3 regions of the Janthinobacterium svalbardense genome follow, and region 1 is predicted to be linked to each of the others. Evidence: predicted binding sites of a transcription regulator. Region 1 holds the regulator's gene; each other region holds the start of a gene.

Region 1 (3,277 bases):
GCCGTAATGGAAGCGCAAGGCTCGCAGCTGACGAATAAATATGCCGAAGGTTATCCAGGCAAGCGTTACTACGGTGGCTGCGAATTCGTCGACATCGCCGAGCAACTGGCCATCGACCGCGTGAAACAGCTGTTCGGCGCCGAATGCGCAAACGTGCAGCCGAACTCCGGTTCGCAGGCGAACCAGGGCGTGTTCTTTGCCGTGCTGAAACCAGGCGACCTGATCATGGGTATGTCGCTGGCCGAAGGTGGCCACCTGACCCACGGCATGCCGCTGAACATGTCCGGCAAATGGTTTGACGTCGTGTCGTATGGCTTGACGGCGGAAGAAGACATCGATTACGAGGCAATGGAGCGCCTGGCCCGTGAACGCAAGCCGAAGCTGATCATCGCCGGCGCGTCGGCCTTCTCGAAAAAGATCGACTTCGAGCGTTTCGGCAAGATCGCCAAGGAAGTGGGCGCCTACTTCATGGTCGACATGGCCCACTACGCCGGCCTGATCGCCGCCGGCCTGTACCCGAACCCGGTGCCGTTCGCCGACTTCGTCACCTCGACCACGCACAAATCGTTGCGCGGCCCCCGTGGCGGCATCATCCTGATGAAGGCTGAGCACGAAAAAGCCATCAACTCGGCCATCTTCCCCGGCATCCAGGGCGGCCCGCTGATGCACGTGATCGCCGGCAAGGCCGTCGCCTTCAAGGAAGCGCTGAGCCCGGAATTCGTCGAATACCAGAAACAAGTGGTCAAGAACGCCGACGTGCTGGCGAAAACCCTGATCAAGCGCGGCCTGCGCATCGTTTCCGGCGGCACCGAATCGCACGTCATGCTGGTCGACCTGCGCGCCAAGAACCTGACGGGCAAGGAAGCCGAAGCCATCCTCGGTTCCGCGCACATCACCTGCAACAAGAACGGCATCCCGAACGACCCGCAAAAGCCTTTCGTCACATCGGGCATCCGCCTGGGCAGCCCGGCGATGACGACGCGCGGTTTCAAGGAAGCGCAAGCGGAAGAAGTGGGCAACCTGATCGCCGACGTGCTGGACAATCCGCATGACACCGCCACCATCGAGCGCGTGAAAGCGGCCGTGAAAGTGCTGGCCGACGCGCATCCAGTGTACGCATAATTATTTGTCCAGAATGTGTCATACAGAGTAAGATTCTGTATGACACATTCCTTCGTGCCCAAGGGCGCCCGGAGTGATTCGGGCGCCCTTTGTACAAGGGCGGCGATTTCCCGTAATTATTACTATAAAGTTGTAGCCAGCCCATGAAATGTCCATTTTGCCAGCACGGCGACACCCAGGTTCTCGATACGCGCGTATCGGAGGAAGGGGATGCCATTCGGCGCCGCCGCCGCTGCGGCAAATGCGACAAGCGTTTTACCACGTACGAGCGCATTGAACTTATCATGCCGGCCGTCGTCAAAAAGAATGGCAGCCGGACGGAGTTCGCTGCGGATAAGTTGCGCGGCAGTTTGATGCTGGCCTTGCGCAAGCGTCCCGTCGCGGCCGCCTCCGTGGATACGGCCATCGCCTCCATCCAGGAAAAACTGCTGACCAGCGGCTTGCGCGAAGTCGATTCCGGCTATATCGGCGAGCTCGTCATGCAAGAACTCAAGCGCCTCGACAAGATCGCCTACATCCGCTTCGCCTCCGTCTACAAGAATTTCGAAGACCTGGCCGAGTTCCAGGATGCGATCGCCGAAGTGGGGCAGGCGCGCAGCAAGCCCTGACGTTCACCTTCTTGCTCAGCTTCTTGTTCACCTGATTGAAAACGGGGCCGCTCATGTGTCCCATTTCGCGCCCCGTGTGCACCACGCCAGCGTTCGCCTGGCAAGCGGTCTGATCAATCCCTACGCTGTTCTTCTCACCTTATCGCCGTGCTGTTTGCGCCAGCGCAGATCCCGTTTTTTGCGCGCGCCTATCGTGTAGCTGGGCCGCCTGTTCTTGCGACTCTGTCTGCGGAAGGGAGTAGCGCATGCGCAATGGCGGTCGCACCATGTTTCCTGCGGGTGGCAGCAGCCTTGTCGAGGTGCTGGTGTCACTGTTGCTGTTGGCGCTGGGCTTGCTGGGCGCCAGCATTTTGCAACTGCATTCCCTGCGCGCGCGCCACGAGTCGGCGCTGTTGTCGGCGGGCGTGCAACTGGCCGCCGGCATGGCCGAGCGCATGCGCGCGAACAGCGTGCTCATGAATGGCCCCGATACGGGCAATCCCTACCTGAACGTGGCCTACGCGGCGGCGGACGACGCCGAAGCAGGCGGTGGCGCGCCCGACTGTTTTGGTGCTGCCGCCTGCAGCGCGGCCGAACTGGCGCAATTCGACATCGCCGAGTGGAAACAGCAGCTGCATGCGGCCTTGCCCGGCGCGCGCCTGCATATCTGCCGCGACGCGCCCGCCTGGGATGCCGCCGCCCAGGGCTTGCCGTGGGCGTGCAGCGGCGGCAAGGGCGCACCCATCGTCATCAAGCTGGGCTGGCGGGGCCGACAGCCCGATGGATCACCGGCCGTGAATGCGGCAGGCGATTCGCTGCCCAGGCTGGCATTCCAGTTGGGAGGCGGCGCATGAACACGGTCTTGCGCCGGCATCGGGGCATGAGCCTGGTCGAATTGCTGGTGGCCCTGTCGCTGGGCGCGCTGCTGATGCTGGCGGCCAGTAGCGTGCTGCTGGCGGCCAGCGGCAGTTATGGCGACCAGTCCGCCAGTGCGCGCCTGGACGACAACGGCCGCTATGCGCTCGACACCATCGCCCGCGCGGTGCGCCAGACGGCGTATGTGAACTGGGATAGCAGCGCCGCGCCCGTCGCCCATGCCGCGCACGACAGCGCGAATATCGCCGGGCTCGACGCGCGCAGCCTGGGCAAGAACAGCGAGGGCATCAGCGGAGCGCTGCCCGGCGCCCTGTATGGCAGCGACGTGCTGGCCCTGCGCTATTACGGTGCCGGCAAGGAAGAGGGCGGCGACGGTTCCGTGCTCAATTGCGCCGGCTTCGGCGTGGGCGCCGCGCAAACGCAGGCGCAGCGGGGCTGGAGCATTTTCTATGTAGCGCAGGGCGCCGATGGCGAGGGCGAGCTGCGCTGCAAATACCGTGGCGCAAACGGCTGGGGTGCGGATGCCATCATCCGCGGCGTCGACGGCTTCCAGGTGCTGTATGGCCTCGACACGGATATGCCGCCCGACGGCGTGGCGAACCGCTATGTCAACGCCAGCGCGCTCGACGCCTTCGATGCGGCGCTGGTGCTGGTGGGTGCGGATGCGGCCGCGCGCCAGCGCGATTTGTACC
Region 2 (3,277 bases), 500 kb from region 1:
CACCGGGCGCATAGCGGTCGATCAGCACGCCGTTCAGGCGCGACTCCAGGCCATTCGGCGTTTCCAGCCAGCGCACGGCCTTGGCCGGCGAGCACACGCCGTGGGTGTTCGGCGCCTCGCCCGTTGCATACGACGACAACGCACAGCGCCCTTCGACCATCACGCACAGGCTGCCGAAACCGAACACTTCGATCTCGACTTCCGTCTTGCTGATCAATTGTTCCACCTGCGCCATCGACAGCACGCGCGGCAGCACGGCGCGGGCGATGCCGAAGTGTTCATGGTAAAAATTGATGGCTTCGTAGTTGGTGGCCGAGCCCTGCACGGACAGGTGCAGGCGCAGCTGCGGCTGGTGCTGCGCCGCGTAGGCCATCAGACCCGGATCGGCAACGATCATGGCGTCGATGCCGGCCGCAGCCGCGCGATCAATGGCGCTGCGCCACACGGCCCAGTTGTGCGGCTGCGGATAAGTGTTCAGCGCCAGCAGCACCTTGCGTCCGTACTGGTGGGCGTAGCGCACGCCTTCGGCGATGGCTTTCTCGTCGAAATTGAGGCCGGCGAAATTGCGCGCATTGGTGGCATCGCGAAAGCCCAGGTAAACGGTATCGGCGCCATTGTCGACGGCCGCTTTCAGGGCAGGCAGGCTGCCGGCGGGGCAGACCAGTTCCAGCGGTCCGGCCACGCGGGTGGCGGTAGTTGATTCAAGCATCATGATGTTCACAGTCCTGTATCGGCTCAGGGTGCAGACTATAGCCCCGCCCATGCTGCCCAGTCCTTGACGCAGGTGAAGGAATGCATGCATGGCTGGCACACCTTCAACTTGCTTGACCTGGCTGTAAAATGCCCCACTTCCCCCCTCTTCGATTGCCCACCATGACCCGCAAACCGCTGCTGATTTTCCTTCTGACCCTGTTCCTCACCGCGCTGCAAGTGCAGTGGGCCGGTCCGGCCGATGGCTATGACGCGGGGACCATCTCCGTGCTGTCGCCGGAAGTGCTGGGCGCCTATCCGGGCGTGCTGCTGCTGTTCCTGCTGGCCGTGTTCGCGCGCCGCCAACTGCCGCTGCTGCGTCAGGCCGCCATCTGCACGGGCCTGCTGGCCATCTACTGGCTGCTGGCGAACTACGTCACGTTCGATGCGCGCGTGGCCAGCTGGAGCACCTATACGCCACTGGAAATCTGGGCCCACGTACTGCCCGCCTCCGTCGCCAGCATCGCCGCCTGCGGCGCCGCATTCTTTTGCGCGAGCTGGCTGATCCTGCGCGAAACGCGCTGGAACAAAACCGGCTGAGGTGGTTTTTTCACCTGGATCAAGGATACGCGAATCGCTTGCACGCCACCTTTGACGGCACTACATTTAGTAGATAACCTTCATAAAAACACCGCATGTTGTGTTTACTGGAGGTTTCATGACGACGAATGCAGTTTCCCCCACACGCGGCCAGGTCGATGTCGCCGCGTCCATCAATGAATACCTGGAACGGCGCGACTGGCGCGTCAACGCCAACGCCAACCAGGGGTATTCCTTGGGTGGCTTGATCCTGAATGTCTCGGGCAAGGTCATCGCCAACTACTGGCTGGACCAGGTGTATCCGCCGGAAGTGGGCGCGGCGCACCGCGAAGCGGCACTGCACATCCACGACCTCGACATGCTGGCCGGCTACTGCGCCGGCTGGTCGCTGCGAACCCTGCTGCATGAAGGCTTGAATGGCGTGCCGGGCAAGATCGAATCGGGCCCGCCGAAACACATGTCGAGCGCCATCGGCCAGATCGTCAATTTTCTCGGCACCCTGCAAAACGAATGGGCCGGCGCGCAGGCGTTCAGCTCCTTCGACACCTACATGGCGCCCTACATCCGCAAGGACAGCCTGCGCTACGAAGACGTGCGCCAGTACATGCAGGAGCTGATCTTCAACCTCAACGTGCCATCGCGCTGGGGTACGCAAACGCCGTTTACCAACCTCACCTTCGACTGGGTCTGCCCGGACGACCTGCGCGAGCAGATTCCCGTCATCGCCGGCCAGGAGATGGACTTCAGCTATGGCGAGCTGCAGGCGGAGATGGACATGATCAACCGCGCGTATATCGAGATCATGATGGCGGGTGACGCCAAGGGCAGAGTCTTCACCTTTCCCATCCCGACCTATAACATCACCGAGGACTTCGACTGGCATAGCGAGAACGCGGAACGCCTGTTCGAGATGACGGCCCGCTACGGCCTGCCCTACTTCCAGAATTTCATCAATTCGGAACTCAAGCCGAACATGATCCGCTCCATGTGCTGCCGCTTGCAGCTGGACTTGCGCGAACTGCTGAAACGGGGCAATGGCCTGTTCGGTTCCGCCGAGCAGACGGGCTCCCTGGGCGTGGTCACCATCAACTGCGCGCGCCTGGGCCACCTGTGGCGCGGCGACGAAGCGGCACTGATGGCCGACCTGGACCGCCTGCTGGAGCTGGGCAAAGTCAGCCTGGAAATCAAGCGCCGCACCATCGAAGAACTGATGCAGCAAGGCTTGTTCCCCTACACGAAGCGCTACCTGGGCACCCTGCGCAATCACTTTTCCACGCTGGGCGTGAACGGCATCAACGAGATGATCCGCAATTTCAGCGGCGACGCTTACGACATCACGTCCGCCGAGGGCCATGCGCTGGCGATCCGCCTGCTCGACCACGTGCGCGCCCGCATGGTGGCATTCCAGGAAGAGACGGGCCACATGTACAACCTGGAAGCGACACCGGCCGAGGGCACCACCTACCGCTTCGCCCGCGAAGACCGCAAGCGCTATCCCGCCATCCTGCAGGCGGGCACCGTCGACAACCCGTATTACACGAACTCGTCGCAACTGCCCGTGGGCCATACGGACGACCCGTTCGAGGCGCTGGAATTGCAGGACGCACTGCAGCGCAAGTACACGGGCGGCACGGTGCTGCACCTGTACATGACCGAAGCGCTGTCGGATGCGAATGCCTGCCGCGAACTGGTAAAACGCGCGCTGAGCCGCTTCTCGCTGCCCTACATCACGGTCACGCCCACGTTTTCCATCTGCCCGCGCCACGGCTACCTGGCCGGCAAACATGAATTCTGCCCCACCTGCGACGCGGAACTGATCGCCCGCAAGCAAGCCCACCCTGTTCCATCACTTGAGGAAACACCATGAACGCACGTCCCGACTTCACTCCCGCCATCACCCTGCTCGACAGCGAACGCCAGCGCTGCGAAATCTGGACGCGCGTGATGGGCTACCACCGCCCCGTTGCCTCGTTCAACATCGGAAAGC
Region 3 (3,277 bases), 2.7 Mb from region 1:
CGGGAATCCAGTTCGCCGTGTTCATGTCGTGCGTGCGGCGGCGGTCGTCGCCCGTGTTCTTGCGCAGGTCGAGGAATTCCTCGATGTCCATGTGCCAGGTTTCCAGGTAGGCGCAGACGGCGCCCTTGCGCTTGCCGCCCTGGTTGACTGCCACGGCCGTGTCGTTGACCACTTTCAGGAACGGCACCACGCCTTGCGACTTGCCGTTGGTGCCCTTGATGTGGGCGCCCAGGGCGCGCACTGGCGTCCAGTCGTTACCCAGGCCGCCGGCGTACTTGGCCAGCAGCGCGTTGTCCTTGATGGCGTCGTAGATGCCTTCCAGATCGTCCGAGACGGTGCTCAGGTAGCACGACGACAGCTGCGAACGCAGGGTACCCGAGTTGAACAGGGTCGGCGTCGAGCTCATGAAGTCGAACGAGGACAGCAGATTGTAGAACTCGATGGTGCGCGCTTCGCGGTCCGCTTCGTTCAGCGACAGGCCCATGGCCACGCGCATGTAGAACGCCTGCGGCATTTCGATGCGCACGTCATGGATGTGCAGGAAGTAGCGGTCATACAGCGTTTGCAGGCCGATGTAGCCGAATTGCAAGTCGCGGTCGGCAACGATGGCCTTGGCCAGGCGTTCCAGGTCGAAACTGGCAAGTACCGGGTTCAGCAGATCGTTGGCGATGCCCTTGGCGATATATTGCGGGAAATACGTCAGGTACTCGGCAGCAGCGGCCGCTTGCGGCACTTCCTTGCCGAACACTTCCTTGCGCACCGTGTGCAGCAGGATGCGGGCCGTGACCTGGCTGTAGGCCGGATCTTTTTCCATCAGCGCGCGCGCCGCCAGGATGGCCGACTTGTGCAGCTCTTCGACGGGCACGCCGTCGTACAGGTTCTTCACCGTTTCAGCCAGGATGGCGTCGGCATCGACGTGCTTTTCCAGGCCGGCGCAGGCGGCGTTGATCAGGTCGCGCACTTCCTGCATGTCCAGCAGGCGGCGCACGCCGTTGTCAGTGACGTTCAGTTGCGGTGCGGTCACTTGCGCGGAAGCGCCCAGCGCCTCCTTCTGCAAGCGGCGCTCTTCCATGTGCTTGGCACGGTACAGCACGTAGGCACGCGCCACGTCGTGTTCGCCCGAACGCATCAGCGACAGTTCCACCTGGTCTTGCACGTCTTCGATATGGAAGGTGCCGCCACCCGGATGGCGGCGCACCAGCGCGGCGACGACGCCGTCGGTCAGTTGCGCCACCAGTTCGCGGACGCGTGCCGACGCGGCGCCCTGGCCACCGTTAACGGCCAAAAACGCCTTGGTCATGGCGATGGCGATCTTCGAAGGCTCAAATGCCACCACCGCACCGTTGCGGCGGATGATGCGATAGTCGCCCAATGCCGCGCCGCTGCTCGCCACGCTATTGGCCGCGCCTGGCGCTGGCGATACTGGCGTTGGATGGATGGAAATATCTTGTGGTGATTGCATTGAAGCTCCCGTTGTCAGCTAAAGTCAGCCTGCAGTTTTGCTGCCGCGTGTGTTGTTGAATAGAACGCCCGATGGTCAGGGTTTCCTCAGGTATTTGTTGCTAAATAGTAAATAATATACAGCCAAAAATCAGACGGCCAACCTGTACAGCCCGGCTGGCGCGAAACACGATCAAGGGTGATGAAACGCCAGTTCCCGTTGCCGTATAAACAAACAGGGTAGCTTTGGCAATAATTCTGAAAACGTCTGTGATGGCACTACATATAGTCTTTAAATCCAAGTTATGCACTAATTGTAGTGCCCATCGAAAGGCGATGCAATAGTTTTCCGGCATCCGCCAGCGTAATTTTTTGTATTTTCATATACGATTTCGGTTGACTTTTCAGGGCACGGATGGAAAGCCCAATCCCCGCGTAGTAAGCGCTAACGCAGGCTGCCCGCGCATAGTTTCCAGCCAGCATACTTGATAAAAATGCCAGTCAAAAAACGGCCCCGGATCCGTCTTCCTGCCCGGCGCAATGTGCGCGTGGCCGCGCACCTGGGACAGCCCGTAGCGCGCTACCAGTGCCGCCGTCAGCACCGCCAGCACATGGTATTGCCGCGGCTGGAAGGGCACATCGTCCGCGCCTTCCATTTCGACACCGATGGAATAGCCATTGCACTGCGGGCGCCCTTCGAACATGGACGCGCCGGCATGCCAGGCACGTTGATCAGTAGAAACATATTGCAACAGCGCACCATCGCGCCGCACAAAAAAGTGCGCCGACACCTGCAAGCCACGCAGGTCGGCGAAAGAAGGATCGGCATTATAGTCTACCCGGCCGGTAAACAAGTCCGACACATGCGGTCCGCCGAAGTGGCCGCCCGGCAAGCTGATGTTATGGATCACCAGCAAGTCGACTTGCGCACCGTCCGGGCGCGCATCGTAGTATTGGGAGTCATAGCGCAGCGCGCCGTCGCACCAGCCGTCTTCATCTATCGTCCATGCTGTCATCAAGGTAACGCTTCCTGTATCGTCAATTTCTGCATGCGGTAACGCAGCTGGCGCACGCTCAGGCCCAGCTGGCGCGCCGCCCGTGCGCGGTGATAGCGCGCCTGCACCAGCGCCAGCATGATCATGTCGCGCTCGGCCTGGCGTAAATACATGTCCAGCGGCAAGACGGGCGGCACGCCATATGCCGCCATGCCGGGCAAGCACAGTTGCCGCTCCGGCAATGCCGGCGGCGCCCGCAGCGGCATGCCGCCCGCCGCAGACGGCAAGGCCAGCGCGTCGAGCGCAATCACGCCGCCATCGGCAAAGGCCAGCGCCCGCTCCAGCATATTTTCCAGTTCGCGCACATTGCCGGGGAATGCATACGCGGCCAGGGCCGCCAGCACCGGCGGCGCCAGGCTCACGGCCTGGTGTGGCGCCAGACGCGCCAGGATCACCTCACATAATACCTGCAGATCGCCGCGCCGCTCGCGCAGCGGCGGCAGCGCCAGCTCGATCACATTCAGGCGGTAAAACAGATCCTGGCGAAACGTGCCGGCGGCCACGCCGCGCGCCAGGCCATGCTGGCTGGCGCACAGGATGCGCACGTCGACGGCCTCGTCAGTACTACCGCCCAGCTTGCGCACGCGCCGCTCCTGCAGTACGCGCAACAGCTTGACCTGCATGGCCAGCGGCAGATCGTCGACTTCATCGAGCAGCAAACTGCCGCCATGGGCCGCCTGGAACAAGCCCTGGCGCTCATGCAGCGCGCCCGTATAGGCGCCCTGGCGGCAGCCGAAGAATTCGGCCTCCATCAACGTTTCGGGAATCGCGCCGCAGTTGAC

The links. Region 1 encodes NrdR, which represses ribonucleotide reductase genes. Its sites were predicted from a motif close to CACNANATNTNGTG; they were not measured.
Region 2: CNX70_RS11685 (ribonucleoside triphosphate reductase) is a predicted target of NrdR. The motif match lies at 1,349-1,362, and genes of this name have one in related genera.
Region 3: CNX70_RS25480 (ribonucleoside-diphosphate reductase subunit alpha) is a predicted target of NrdR. The motif match lies at 1,718-1,731, and genes of this name have one in related genera.

What each region holds. Positions count from the first base shown of each region.
Region 1 covers NZ_CP023422.1:2,102,292-2,105,568, forward strand. Annotated here, with positions in the region: gene glyA (serine hydroxymethyltransferase) at 1-1,122, shown strand, start outside; gene nrdR (transcriptional regulator NrdR) at 1,266-1,730, shown strand; gene pilV (type IV pilus modification protein PilV) at 1,976-2,563, shown strand; gene CNX70_RS09365 (PilW family protein) at 2,560-3,277, shown strand, end outside.
Region 2 covers NZ_CP023422.1:2,599,671-2,602,947, reverse strand. Annotated here, with positions in the region: gene ubiU (ubiquinone anaerobic biosynthesis protein UbiU) at 1-712, opposite strand, end outside; gene CNX70_RS11690 (hypothetical protein) at 874-1,290, shown strand; gene CNX70_RS11685 (ribonucleoside triphosphate reductase) at 1,409-3,157, shown strand; gene nrdD (anaerobic ribonucleoside-triphosphate reductase) at 3,154-3,277, shown strand, end outside.
Region 3 covers NZ_CP023422.1:5,714,341-5,717,617, forward strand. Annotated here, with positions in the region: gene CNX70_RS25480 (ribonucleoside-diphosphate reductase subunit alpha) at 1-1,462, opposite strand, end outside; gene ampD (1,6-anhydro-N-acetylmuramyl-L-alanine amidase AmpD) at 1,845-2,456, opposite strand; gene CNX70_RS25490 (sigma 54-interacting transcriptional regulator) at 2,456-3,277, opposite strand, start outside.